2 linked regions of the Promicromonospora sp. Populi genome follow. Each later gene encodes a partner of the first gene's protein in a complex. Links are inferred from orthologs where the notes say so. Each region holds a gene or a part of one and is shown on either strand. Other genes may lie near its edges.

What was found.
Region 2: the proteins of mfd (region 1) and uvrA are in contact, whole or in part, in a crystal structure (PDB 4DFC), measured with the Escherichia coli proteins. The link is inferred for Promicromonospora sp. Populi from one-to-one orthologs.

Annotation. Positions count from the first base shown.
Region 1 is NZ_CP163528.1:2,900,844-2,907,399, reverse strand. Bases 1,516-5,708 are described here. They hold mfd (transcription-repair coupling factor), read left to right. Parts: upstream 1,516-1,914; coding sequence 1,915-5,508; downstream 5,509-5,708. Other genes in these bases: AB1046_RS13080 (ABC transporter substrate-binding protein), read left to right, coding at 5,627-5,708; AB1046_RS13090 (acyltransferase family protein), read right to left, coding at 1,516-1,757. Also shown: AB1046_RS13095 (Coagulation factor 5/8 type domain-containing protein), read right to left, coding at 1-474; more of AB1046_RS13090, read right to left, coding at 642-1,515; more of AB1046_RS13080, read left to right, coding at 5,709-6,535. UniProt on the Escherichia coli protein: Couples transcription and DNA repair by recognizing RNA polymerase (RNAP) stalled at DNA lesions. Mediates ATP-dependent release of RNAP and its truncated transcript from the DNA, and recruitment of nucleotide excision repair machinery to the damaged site.
Region 2 is NZ_CP163528.1:1,325,960-1,331,797, forward strand. The notes cover bases 1,336-4,810. They hold uvrA (excinuclease ABC subunit UvrA), read right to left. Parts: upstream 4,482-4,810; coding sequence 1,536-4,481; downstream 1,336-1,535. Other genes in these bases: AB1046_RS05970 (OsmC family protein), read right to left, coding at 1,336-1,488; AB1046_RS05980 (tetratricopeptide repeat protein), read right to left, coding at 4,564-4,810. Outside these bases: excinuclease ABC subunit UvrC, read right to left, coding at 1-151; AB1046_RS05965 (hypothetical protein), read right to left, coding at 193-894; more of AB1046_RS05970, read right to left, coding at 1,003-1,335; more of AB1046_RS05980, read right to left, coding at 4,811-5,838. UniProt on the Escherichia coli protein: The UvrABC repair system catalyzes the recognition and processing of DNA lesions. UvrA is an ATPase and a DNA-binding protein. A damage recognition complex composed of 2 UvrA and 2 UvrB subunits scans DNA for abnormalities.

The sequences.
Region 1 (6,556 bases):
GACGAGCACCCGCTGTCCGCCGCGCCAGGCCCGCTCCACCCAGCGGTAGTACATCTGCTGGTGGGTGAGCGAGTCGTAGGCGGGCCAGTCCGTGAAGGTGGGCCAGCCCGTGGTGTCGTGCGTGCCGAACGGCGAGCCGTTCCGGGTCAGGTTCTCCAGCAGGGCGCCGGCGCCGTCCGGCTCGTGCGACGGGCAGTCCTGCAGCGCGGCCGCGACGCCGTCCGCCGAGAAGACCTTGCCGCAGACGGCGGCGCCGCCCATGCCGTCCTGCATGAACATGTGGCTGTGCGCGTCGATGAGCCCGTACACCGTCCCGTCGGGCCGGGTGCCGGTGAAGGGCGTGCCGGTGGCGTTGACCTCGGACTCCGGGCTGGGGAGCACGGGCTCGGCCAGGGCGGCGGGCTGTTGCCCGGCGGTGTCAATGGCGGACGCCGGGGTCACCAGCGTCGTCGCGGTGAGGCAGGTGACCGCCACCGCGGTAACAAGAACGGTCGTTCGTCGGATGCGTCGCAGGCGTTGCACATGACCTCCCGCTGGGCCAGGGCGAGGCCGCGGCTCCGCCGGTCGCTACGGCGTCGTTGCCGTTGCTGACTGCGACACAGTAACAGTCCAGGTCACGCAAAGGGTAGATGTCGGTCACGTTAAGGTTTGGCGCCCGACAGCCATCTCGGCGGCGCGAACAGCCAGCGTGCCCCGATCCGCGGGGCCAGGGCACCCAGCCCCAGCCCGACGGCGATCGCCGCCGCCCAGAGCGCCACCGGCAGCCACTGCGACTGCGGCGCCGGGATCCAGATCGCGTTGCTGTACAGCAGGAAGAGCAGCCCGAGCACCACGGAGGTGTGGGTGACGAACACGGGCAGGGTCCGCGAGCCGATCCACTCCAGCCCGAGTGACCTGGGCAGATACCGGGCGCCGGGCACCCGGGACGCGAGCACGCTCACCGCCACCCCGGCCGGCACACCAGCGATGTTGGCCAGCAGATAGAGCCCGGGGACGTCGGAGAAGCCGAGCTGCCGCACCCCGACCTGGATCCCGAGCCAGACAGCGACGGCGCCCACCGCCCACAGCCAGCCGATCCCGTGGGCGACCCGCTCGGCGAACCGTTCGAGCAGCGGGCGCAGGTGCAGCCCGCCGAGGAAGAACACCACGAACTGCGCGGTGCCCCGCCAAGCGATGCTCTCCGGTTCCCAGCCGGCCAGCGCCCACGCGCTCACGGCCGCGGCGAGCACCAGCTGGATCGGCGCAGGTACCCGTCGTAGCGCCCGCGCGATCACGAAGAACGCCGCCAGCGTCCAGATGAACCACAGCTCGGAGCGGGGGACCAGCAGCGACCAGGCGAGGTGGTGGGCCACGGTGCCCCAGTCGGCGTCGGCCACCTGGTAGTAGCCCGTGAGCAGGCGGACCACGAGGGAGATCGGCTCCCACAGGACGAACACCCAGGCGAAGAAGAGCAGCTTGCCGCGGGCCAGGCGGGACCACGGCACCGTGACCCACTTCGCGGCGAACATGCCGGACACGGCGAAGAACAGGGGCATCCGCAGGCTGCGCAGCGTCTCGTTGACCTCCCGCAGCACGCTCACGTCGTAGCCGGTCGACGCCGTCCAGTTGGTCGCGTGGTAGAGCACGACGAGTGAGATGGCGAGACCGCGGGCGGCGTCGGGCCAGGCGAGGCGCACGGGGGCGTGCCGGTCGACGACGGCGTCGCGCCCCCGTGCCGCCGCACCTGCGTGTCGCGGGGATCCGGAAGGGGTGAACATCGCCGGTCATCGTACGTGCAGCGGCGGACATCGGAAACGAATCCTTACGCTGTCGGTGGCCCGGAGTAGCCTGGGACGAGCCCCCCACAGAGCGACCCCTCACCGGGTCGTGCCCGTGATGGGCCCGTCGTCGTGCGCCCTCGAAGGACTTGCCTCCATGAACCTCACTGGTCTGCTCCCCACCCTCCTGCGTGATCCCGGCGCCTCCGCCGCGATGGAACACGTGCGCACCCGCGGGTTCGTGGACGTGGTGGGGCCGGCGGGCGTGCGCCCGCCGTTGCTGGTGGCCGCCGCCGAGCGGCGCCCGCTCGTGGTGGTCACCGCGACGGGCCGTGAGGCGGACGACCTGGCCACGAGCCTGCGCGGCTACCTGCCGGAGGACCGGGCCGACGACGTAGCGGTGCTGCCCGCCTGGGAGACGCTGCCGCACGAGCGGCTCAGCCCGCGCGCGGACACGGTGGCCAAGCGTCTCGCGGTGTTCCGCCGGCTGGCTCACCCGGCGCAGGGGCACGGGCAGGCGGGCGCGATCCGCCTCCTGGTGATGCCGGTCCGGGCGCTGCTGCAGCCCGTCATCGACGGCCTGGGGGAGCTGGAACCGGTCCAGCTGGAGATCGGCGCCACGGCAGACCTGACCGACGTCGCCGAGCGGCTCACCGCCGCCGCGTACACCCGCGTCGACATGGTCGAGCGGCGCGGCGAGTTCGCCGTGCGCGGCGGGATCCTCGACATCTTCCCGCCCACGGAGGACCACCCGCTGCGGTGCGAGTTCTGGGGCGACGAGATCACGGAGATCCGCTGGTTCTCCGTCGCCGACCAGCGCAGCCTGGAGATCGCGGAGCGTGGGCTCTGGGCTCCGCCGTGCCGCGAGATCCTGCTGACCGACGCCGTCCGGGCGCGCGCCGCGGACCTGGTCCAGACCCTGCCGGGCGCGGTCGAGATGCTCGACAAGCTCGCCGCGGGTGTCGCCGTCGAGGGTATGGAGTCGCTCGCGCCGGTGCTCGTGGACCGCATGCTCCCCGTCCTGGAGCTTGTACCCGAGGATGCGCTGCTCGTGATCGACGAGCCGGAGCGCGTGCGGCGTCGTGCGCACGACCTCGTCGCGACCACCGACGAGTTCCTCGCCGCCGCGTGGGCGGGCGCGGTAGCCGGCGGCGCGACGCCGATCGACCTGTCCGCCGCGTCCTTCGCCACGTTCGCCGAGGTGCGCGAGATCGCCGCCCGGCGCGGCCTCGGCTGGTGGACCCTGTCGGCCTTCACGCAGGACCTGGAGCTCGCCGACGACGACCTGGCCGCCGGGGGTGACGAGTCGGTGTTCACCATCGGCGCGCGGGACGTCGAGTCGTACCGCGGCGACCTCGCGCGCGCCCTGGACGACGTGCACGGCCTGCAGGTCGCGAGCTGGCGGCTCGTGCTGACCACCGAGGGCCACGGCCCGGCGAAGCGCATGACGGAACAACTCTCGGCGGCGGGCACCGCCGCCCGGCTCTCGGTCTCGCTGGAGGAGGAGCCGGAGCCCGGCGTCGTGCAGGTCCTGGCGGGTGGGGCGGGCAAGGGGTTCGTGGCGCCCGAGCTCAAGCTCGCCGTCTTCTCCGAGCAGGACCTGACCGGGCGGGCCGGCTCGGGCACACGCGACATGCGCAAGATGCCCAGCCGCCGCCGGAACGTCGTGGACCCGCTCCAGCTCAAGGCCGGCGACTTCGTGGTGCACGAGCAGCACGGTGTCGGCCGGTTCGTCGAGATGGCCCAGCGCACCATGGGCACCGCCGGCAACCGGGCCACCCGCGAGTACCTCGTCATCGAGTACGCGAGCAGCAAGCGCGGCCAGCCCGGCGACCGGCTGTTCGTGCCCACCGACCAGCTCGACCAGGTCACCAAGTACACCGGCGGGGAGTCGCCGTCGCTGTCCAAGATGGGTGGCTCCGACTGGAAGAACACCAAGGCGAAGGCCCGCAAGCACGTCCGGGAGATCGCCAGTGAGCTGATCAAGCTCTACAGCGCCCGGATGGCGACGCAGGGCCACGCCTACGGCCCCGACACCCCGTGGCAGCGCGAGCTGGAGGACGCCTTCGCGTACGTCGAGACGCCGGACCAGCTCGCGACCATCGACGAGGTCAAGGCCGACATGGAGAAGTCGGTGCCGATGGACCGCCTGGTGTGCGGCGACGTCGGGTACGGCAAGACGGAGATCGCCATCCGGGCCGCGTTCAAGGCGGTGCAGGACGGCAAGCAGGTGGCGATCCTGGTCCCCACCACGCTGCTGGTGCAGCAGCACTTCGAGACCTTCTCCGAGCGGTACACCGGGTTCCCCGTCACCGTGCGGGCGCTCAGCCGCTTCCAGTCGGCCAAGGAGTCCGAGGAGACGCTCGCCGGGCTCAAGGACGGCACGGTCGACGTCGTCATCGGCACTCACCGCCTCATCACCGGTTCCGTCGTCTTCAAGGACCTGGGCCTGGTGGTCATCGACGAGGAGCAGCGCTTCGGCGTCGAGCACAAGGAGACGCTCAAGCAGCTGCGCACCAACGTCGACGTGCTGGCCATGTCCGCCACGCCGATCCCGCGCACGCTCGAGATGGCGGTCACCGGCATCCGCGAGATGTCCACCCTGGCCACGCCCCCGGAGGAGCGGCACCCGGTGCTCACCTACGTGGGCGCCTTCGAGGAGAAGCAGATCGCCGCTGCGCTGCGGCGGGAGCTGCTGCGCGAGGGCCAGGTCTTCTACGTGCACAACAAGGTCGAGACCATCCAGCGCACCGCCTCCCGGCTGAACGAGCTGGTGCCCGAGGCCCGCATCGGCGTCGCCCACGGCAAGATGAGCGAGCACCAGCTCGACCAGGTCATCCGCGGCTTCTGGGAGAAGGAGCTCGACGTCCTGGTGTGCACCACGATCATCGAGACCGGCCTGGACATCTCCAACGCCAACACCCTGATCCTGGAGCGCTCCGACATGCTGGGCCTGTCCCAGCTGCACCAGCTCCGCGGGCGGGTCGGCCGCGGACGCGAGCGGGCGTACGCGTACTTCCTCTACCCGCCGGAGAAGCCGCTCACCGAGACGGCGCACGACCGGCTGGCCACCATGGCCGCCCACACCGACCTCGGCGCGGGCATGCAGATCGCCATGAAGGACCTCGAGATCCGCGGGGCGGGCAACCTGCTCGGCGGCGAGCAGTCCGGCCACATCGCCGGCGTCGGGTTCGACCTCTACGTGCGCATGGTCGGCGAGGCCGTCTCCGCCTTCCGCGGGGACGCCGAGGAGGAGACGCCCGAGGTCACCATCGAGCTGCCCGTCGACGCCCACCTGCCCGAGTCCTACATCGCCACGGAGCGGCTGCGGCTGGAGGCGTACAAGAAGATCGCCACCGCGCACGACGCCGCGGCGCTCGACGAGGTGCGTGCGGAGCTCACCGACCGCTACGGCGCACTGCCCGAGGTCGCCGGCGCGCTGTTCGACGTCGCCGCATTCCGCAACCACGCCCGCCGCGCGGAGCTCACGGACATCACCGCTCAGGGCAAGTACATCCGGTTCGCCCCGATGAACCTCCCCGAGTCGGCGCAGCTGCGGCTCAAGCGGCTCTATCCCGGGACCATCCTCAAGCCCGCCATCCGGGCGGTCCTCGTGCCGTTCCCCACCACCGCGCGGATCGGCGGGCGGCCGCTGCGCGGCACCGAGGTGCTGGAGTGGGCGCGCGGCCTCATCGATGCGGTGATTCTGGCGGACGTTGGTGCGGCGGCTAAGGTCGGCACCACTGCCTGACCGCGGCGGCGCCGCGGTGGGCATAGGTGAAACTCGAATTCACGGCAACTGTCGGGGACCGTATAGGCTCCACCCGCGTAACCCGCTCATCTTGTCTTTTTTGTGTGGAGGACCCCGCATGGCTCTCGGACACCGCGCGCGTGCGGTCATCGGCTCGATCGCGGCAGCGTCCGCGCTCGGAGCGCTGATGGCTGGCTGCTCGATCGACTCGCCGCAGGCGGCTGAGGGCGCAACGCCCGAGGTCGAGGCGCAGGCCGAGCTACGCGCCCTGCTCCCCGGCGAGCTACGGGGGGAGGCCACGCGGATCACCGTCGGCACCGAGTCGGGCTACCCGCCCTTCGAGTACACGAACGAGGCCGGCCGCATCGTCGGCTTCGAGATCGACCTGTTCGATGCCGCCTCGGACCGGCTCGGCCTGAAGTACACGTTCCACGACACGCTGTTCGACTCTCTGCTGGGCGAGCTGTACGCGAACAACGTCGACGTGATCGCCGCGGCGATGTCGGACACCGCTGAGCGCCAGGTGGACTACGACTTCGTGGACTACTACAACGACAGCGACGCGATCATGGTCCCGGCCGGCAACCCCGGCGGGATCACGACCCTTGCGGACCTCTGCGGTCTTACGGTGGCCGTGCTGACCGGATCGACCCAGGACGAGGCGCTCGCCGGGCTGAACGTTGCGGAGTGCCAGGCCGCGCCGGTCGAGGTGCTCCGGTTCGACACCGATGCCGACGCGCTCGCGCAGGTCCAGGAGGGCAACGCGGACGCCGAGCTCACCCAGTGGTCCACCGGCGCCTACAACGCGAGGCAGGTCGGCTCGGGCGACGTCTTCGAGGTGGCGAACGCAGAGGTCATCAACCCGTCGCCGCTGGGCTTCGTGTTCCTGAAGGGCGACGTCGAGCTGGTGCGGGCCTACCAGGCCGCCCTGCAGAGCCTGATCGACGACGGCACCTACGCCGACATCCTCGCGCAGCACGAGCTCTCGGCGGGAGCGCTGGAACGGGCCACGATCAACGGCCAGTGACGTACAGCTGACCCACGCGCA
Region 2 (5,838 bases), 1.6 Mb from region 1 along the record:
CCACGTCCTGAAAGTAGTTCGACAGGCGCTGGCGCAGGTTCTTGGCCTTGCCGACGTAGATGACCCGGCCGTGCTCGTCGCGGAACCGGTAGACACCGGGGGACGTCGGGATCTCTCCCGGCTTGGGTCGATAGGTAGCTGGATCCGCCATGCCCCAAACCTAAACGTTGCCACTGACAACCGGCGGCACCGTCACCGCTGGACGATGCCGTCCGCCGTGACCGACACGTCCACCGGGTCGCTCAGCACGAACTGTCGCGGGTCCTGGACCGGGTCGATCTCGACGAACGCCCGGACCTCGTAGTCGCCGTCCGGCAGCTGGGTCTCATACGTCGCCGCGCCGCCGTCGCCACTCGGGGCGCAGTGCGACAGGATCCCCAGGACCGGGTCCAGGTGTTCACCGCCGGCCGTCTCGACCGGCGCGGAGTCGGCCAGGGCCGGCAGCTCGACCACTACCCCGGCCTGGGTCCAGACCGTCGCGGGCGGGCTGACGTACACCGCGCCGTCGGGCCCGGTCAGGGTCACCGGCAGGAATCGGTCGCCGTTGTGCGACGGCTCGCCGTTCGCGACGTCGGTCACCTCGCCCGTGATGTCTAGCGTGTACTGGTCGCTGACGCTCGCCAGGTCCGCGGCCGGCATACCGCACGACCACTGCGTCCCCTCGAACCAGGGCGGCTGGTACCCGTCCTCGTAGGGCGCCGAAGCCTCGGTGGGCTGATCGGTCGGCTCCTCGGAGGGCGTCGCGGTCGGCGTCGGGGTTCCGGTGTGCGTGGCCGACGGCGATGCGCCGCCGTCCGGGTCTTCGGGTGCATCCGCCGTGCAGGCGGTCAGGCCGGCGAGTGCGACACCCACCACCATCACCGCGACGAGCCGGGACTTCCGTGTCTTAACCATGGTTCTCCTCGCCCGGACGCCCCCGTGGCGCCCGTCATACCTGCTGACGGCCGGGTGGGCGCGAACGTTGCCCCCGGGTCAGGCCGAAACTGGTCAGGCCGAGACCGATCAGGCCGAGACCGCGAGCGGCACCGGCGAGACGTGCACCGGGAAGTTCACCGACCGGGCGATGAAGCACATCGCGTGCGCCTTGTGGTGCAGTGCGGCGACGTGCTCGTCGGTCGCGAGCTCGCCCGCGTCCGCCACCACCTTCGGGTGCAGCGTCACGTCCGTGAACGCGCCCTCGCCGCGGGCCTCGACCCGCATGGTGCCGGTCGCCGCGTCCGAGTACCCCCGCACCACCAGGCCCGACTCCGCCGCCAGGTGCAGGAACCACAGCATGTGGCACTGGACCAGGCTCGCGACGAACAGCTCCTCCGGGCTGTTCCGCGCCGGGTCACCCCGGAACGCCGGGTCCGACGACCCGAGCAGCGGCGGCTTGTGCGGCAGGTCGATCTCGTGGTCCCGGGAGAACGCGGTGTACGACGCCGTGCCCTTGTCCCCCGCGCCTGTCCACCGCACCGTTACGGCGTAGTCATGCGTGGCTCCACTCATGCGCCCACCCTAGGGGTGACCGGGTCACGAAGCCATGGCTGGCTGTCTCAGGCCGTGGCGCCCGCCTTCGCCTTTGTCGTCTTCCGGGCGGCGGGCTTACGCTTCGCCGCTCCGTTCGCCGCCGGCAGCACCGGGACCTCCCCGGCCTGCGCGTGCCCGTCGAGGATCTCCGCGAGATACGTCCCCGTGTGGCTCTCCGGGACGGCCGCCACTGCCTCGGGTGTGCCCTGCGCGACAACCAGACCACCGCCGCTGCCGCCCTCGGGGCCCATGTCGATGACCCAGTCGGCACTCTTGATGACGTCGAGGTTGTGCTCGATCACGATCACCGTGTTGCCCTTGTCGGCGAGCGACTGCAGCACAGCGAGCAGGCGGCGCGTGTCCTCGAAGTGCAGGCCGGTCGTCGGCTCGTCCAGCACGTACGCCGAACGGCCCGACGAGCGCTTCTGCAGCTCCGCCGCCAGCTTGACGCGCTGCGCCTCTCCGCCGGACAGCGTGGGCGCCGGCTGCCCGAGCCGCACGTAACCCAGCCCGACGTCGACCAGCGTGGAGAGGTGGCGCGAGATCGCCGGGAACGCCTTGAAGAACTCCGCGGCCTCCTCGATCGGCATGTCGAGCACGTCGGCGACCGTCTTGGCCTTGAAGTGCACCTCGAGCGTCTCGCGGTTGTACCGCGCCCCGTGGCAGACCTCGCACGGCACGTACACGTCCGGCAGGAAGTTCATCTCGATCTTGATGGTGCCGTCGCCCGCGCACGCCTCGCAGCGGCCGCCCTTGACGTTGAACGAGAACCGGCCCGGCCCGTAACCCCGGACCTTGGCCTCCTCCGTCTCCGCGAAGATCTTGCGGATCCGGTCCCACACCCCGGTGTAGGTGGCCGGGTTCGACCGCGGCGTGCGCCCGATCGGACCCTGGTCCACGTGCACCACCTTGTCGAGCTCCTCCAGGCCCGTGACGCGCCGGTGCCGCCCGGCCACCCGGCGCGCGCCGTTGAGCTGGTTCGCCATCACCGTGTACAGGATCGAGTTCACCAGCGTGGACTTGCCGGAGCCGGACACGCCGGACACGACGGTCAGGACCCCGAGCGGGAACGACACGTCGACGTCGCGCAGGTTGTTCTCGCGCGCGCCCACCACCGTGATCTGCCGGTCCTGGTCGGTCGCCCGCCGCTGAGCCGGGACCGGGATGGAGCGCCGTCCGGCCAGGTAGGCGCCCGTGATCGAGTCCTGCTGCTCCAGCAGGCCCGCGTAGTCGCCCGAGTGGATGACGTGGCCGCCGTGCTCACCCGCGCCGGGACCGATGTCGACGATCCAGTCCGCCGCACGGATCGTGTCCTCGTCGTGCTCGACGACGATCAGCGTGTTGCCCAGGTCCCGCAGCCGGGTGAGCGTGTCGATGAGGCGGCGGTTGTCGCGCTGGTGCAGGCCGATCGACGGCTCGTCCAGCACGTACAGGACGCCGACCAGGCCCGAGCCGATCTGGGTGGCGAGCCGGATGCGCTGGGCCTCGCCGCCCGACAGCGTCCCGGCGGGGCGCTCCAGCGTCAGGTAGTGCAGCCCGACGTCGAGCAGGAAGCCAAGGCGGGCGTGGATCTCCTTGAGGACCTCCGTGGCGATCTGCGCCTCGCGCACGCCGAGCTCGATCCCCTTGAGGAACTCGGCCGCCTCACCCACCGGGAGGCGGCAGACGTCGGCGATGGACAGGCCGTCCACCTTGACCGCGAGCACCTCCGGCTTGAGCCGCGCGCCGCCGCACGTGGGGCACGGGACCTCACGCATGTAGGCCTCGTACTTGTCCTTGGACCAGTCGGAGTCGGTCTCCCGGTGCCGGCGCTCCAGGAACGTCACCGCGCCCTCGAACCCGGTCGAGTACTGCCGCTCGCGGCCCCAGCGGTTCTTGTACTTGACGTGCACCTTGTGGTCGCGCCCGTGCAGGATCGCCTCCTTGGCGCGCTCGGGCAGGGCCCGCCACGGCACGTCCATGGAGAACGCCATCTCCTCGGCGAGGGCCGTCAGCACTCGCTCGAAGTACTCCGAGGACGTCTGCGCCCACGGGGCGACGGCGCCCCCGCGCAGCGTCTGCTCGTCGTCCGGCACGATCAGGTCCGGGTCGACCTCCAGGCGGAAGCCGATGCCGGTGCACTCCGGGCACGCGCCGTAGGGCGCGTTGAACGAGAAGGTCCGGGGCTCGATCTCGTCGAGCGCCAGCGTGTGCTCGTTGGGGCACGCGCGCTTCTCGGAGAACTTCCGGGTGCGCGTCAGGTCGTCGATGTCGGCGTCGACCAGCTCGATCATCACCAGGCCGTTCGCCAGGTTGAGCGCGGTCTCCACGGAGTCCGTGAGCCGGCGCTGCACACCCTCGCGTGCCACGAGGCGGTCCACGACCACCTCGATGTCGTGCTTGAGCTTCTTCTCCAGCGTCGGCGGGTCGGTCAGCTGCACGACCTCGCCGTCGACCCGGGCGCGCGCGAAACCCTTGGCCTGCAGCTCCTTGAACAGGTCCGCGTACTCGCCCTTGCGACCACGCACCACCGGTGCCAGCACCTGGTACCGCGTGTCCTGCGGCAGCTCGAGGATCTGGTCCACGATCTGCTGCGGCGTCTGCGACTGCACCTTCTCGCCGCAGACCGGGCAGAACTGCGTGCCCGCGCGTGCGTAGAGCAGGCGCAGGTAGTCGTAGACCTCGGTGATGGTGCCGACCGTGGACCGCGGGTTGCGGTTGGTCGACTTCTGGTCGATCGACACCGCGGGCGACAGGCCCTCGATGAAGTCGACGTCAGGCTTGTCCATCTGGCCCAGGAACTGCCGCGCGTAGGCGGACAGGGACTCGACGTACCGGCGCTGGCCCTCGGCGAAGATCGTGTCGAACGCGAGCGACGACTTACCCGAGCCCGAAAGACCCGTGAAGACGATGAGCGAGTCCCTGGGCAGGTCCAGATCGACGTTCTTGAGGTTGTGCTCTCGGGCTCCCGAGACGACGAGACGATTGCTCACACAGGCATCCTAGGGCGGCTCACTGACATTCGCACGCCTGTTCTATGAATCACTCTGACTGACTCGTCACACCCGCCGGGCCTCAGCGGACCGCGCGGCCGTCCACGGCGCCCGGACGACGCACCCGTGCCTGCAGGTCCAGGGCGCGCAGGAGGTCCTGCTCGTGGGCGTAGGACCCGTCGACGAGCCGACGGCGCACGTCCACGACCTCCTGCGCGTGCTCGGCGGCGGAGTCCTGCATCCCGAGCTCCAGGTGGACGGAGACCATGTTCGACAGCGCCGCGGCCAGGCTCGGCAGGTGGAGGTCCGGGCTCCGGCGCGCGAGGTCCCGGCGTACGCGCACGGCCTCCGCCGTCGGTTCGACACCGTCGGCCGGACGGCCCGCGTCGATGAGCGCCGCACCCAGGTTCAGGAGCGCGTCGGCAAGGTCCGGCTCGAACCGGTCGGGGTCGCTCCGCGCGAGCTTCCGCAGCTGGGCGACGGCCTCCTCGGTGGGCGCGACGGCGTCGTCGACCCGGCCGAGCTCCGAGTAGAGCACCCCGAGGTTGGACAGCGAGCGGGCCAGGTACTCCTCGCCCGGGTTGCCCTCCTCGGCCAGGCCGCGCCGGATCGCCAGCGCCTCCTGCTCCAGGGGGAGCGCCTCCTCCGGCTCACCGGCCCGCGAGTAGGTGACGGCGAGGTTCGACAGGGAGGCAGCCAGCATCCGGCGGTACCGGGCGGGACTCTCGCGCGCGAGGCGCCGGCGCAGCAGCACCGCCTCCCGCTCGAGCGCTATCGCCTGGTCCAGGTCGCCGAGCCTGGAGTACACGGCGCCGAGCGACGCGAGGCTGTAGGCGAGCGTCCACGTGTGCGCGGCGGCATTCTCGCGCGCGAGCTCCCGGCGCAGCACAACGGCCTCGCCGAGCGGCTCGATCGACTCCCGGTCCCGGCCGAGGGCGGCGTAAGCGTTGCCGAGGTTCGTCAGCGCGAACCCGAGCGACGGCCGGTGCCGGTACGGCGCCTGGAGCACCAGCTTGCGGCTGATCTCCACGGCCTCCAGGGCGAAGGCGGGGGCCTCCTCCGGGCGGCTCTCGGTCAGCGTGACCGCCCGGTTGGACAGCGTCTGCGCCAGGGTGACGCCCCACTGCCGCGGGTCCCGCGCCACGAGGTCGCGCATGATCGGGAGCAGCTCGGCGGTCCCCTCGTCCTCCTCCTGGTGGTGGCCGGTCTCGCTCTGCACGATGGTCAGGCTGATCAGGGTGCGAGCCAGCTCCCCCTGGGCCCAGTTCCTGTCGCGCTCGGGAGCCGCGCGGCACACCTCTACCGACTCGAGGTGGAGCACCATGGCCTCCTGGGTCCGTCCGGTCCCCCAGTGCAC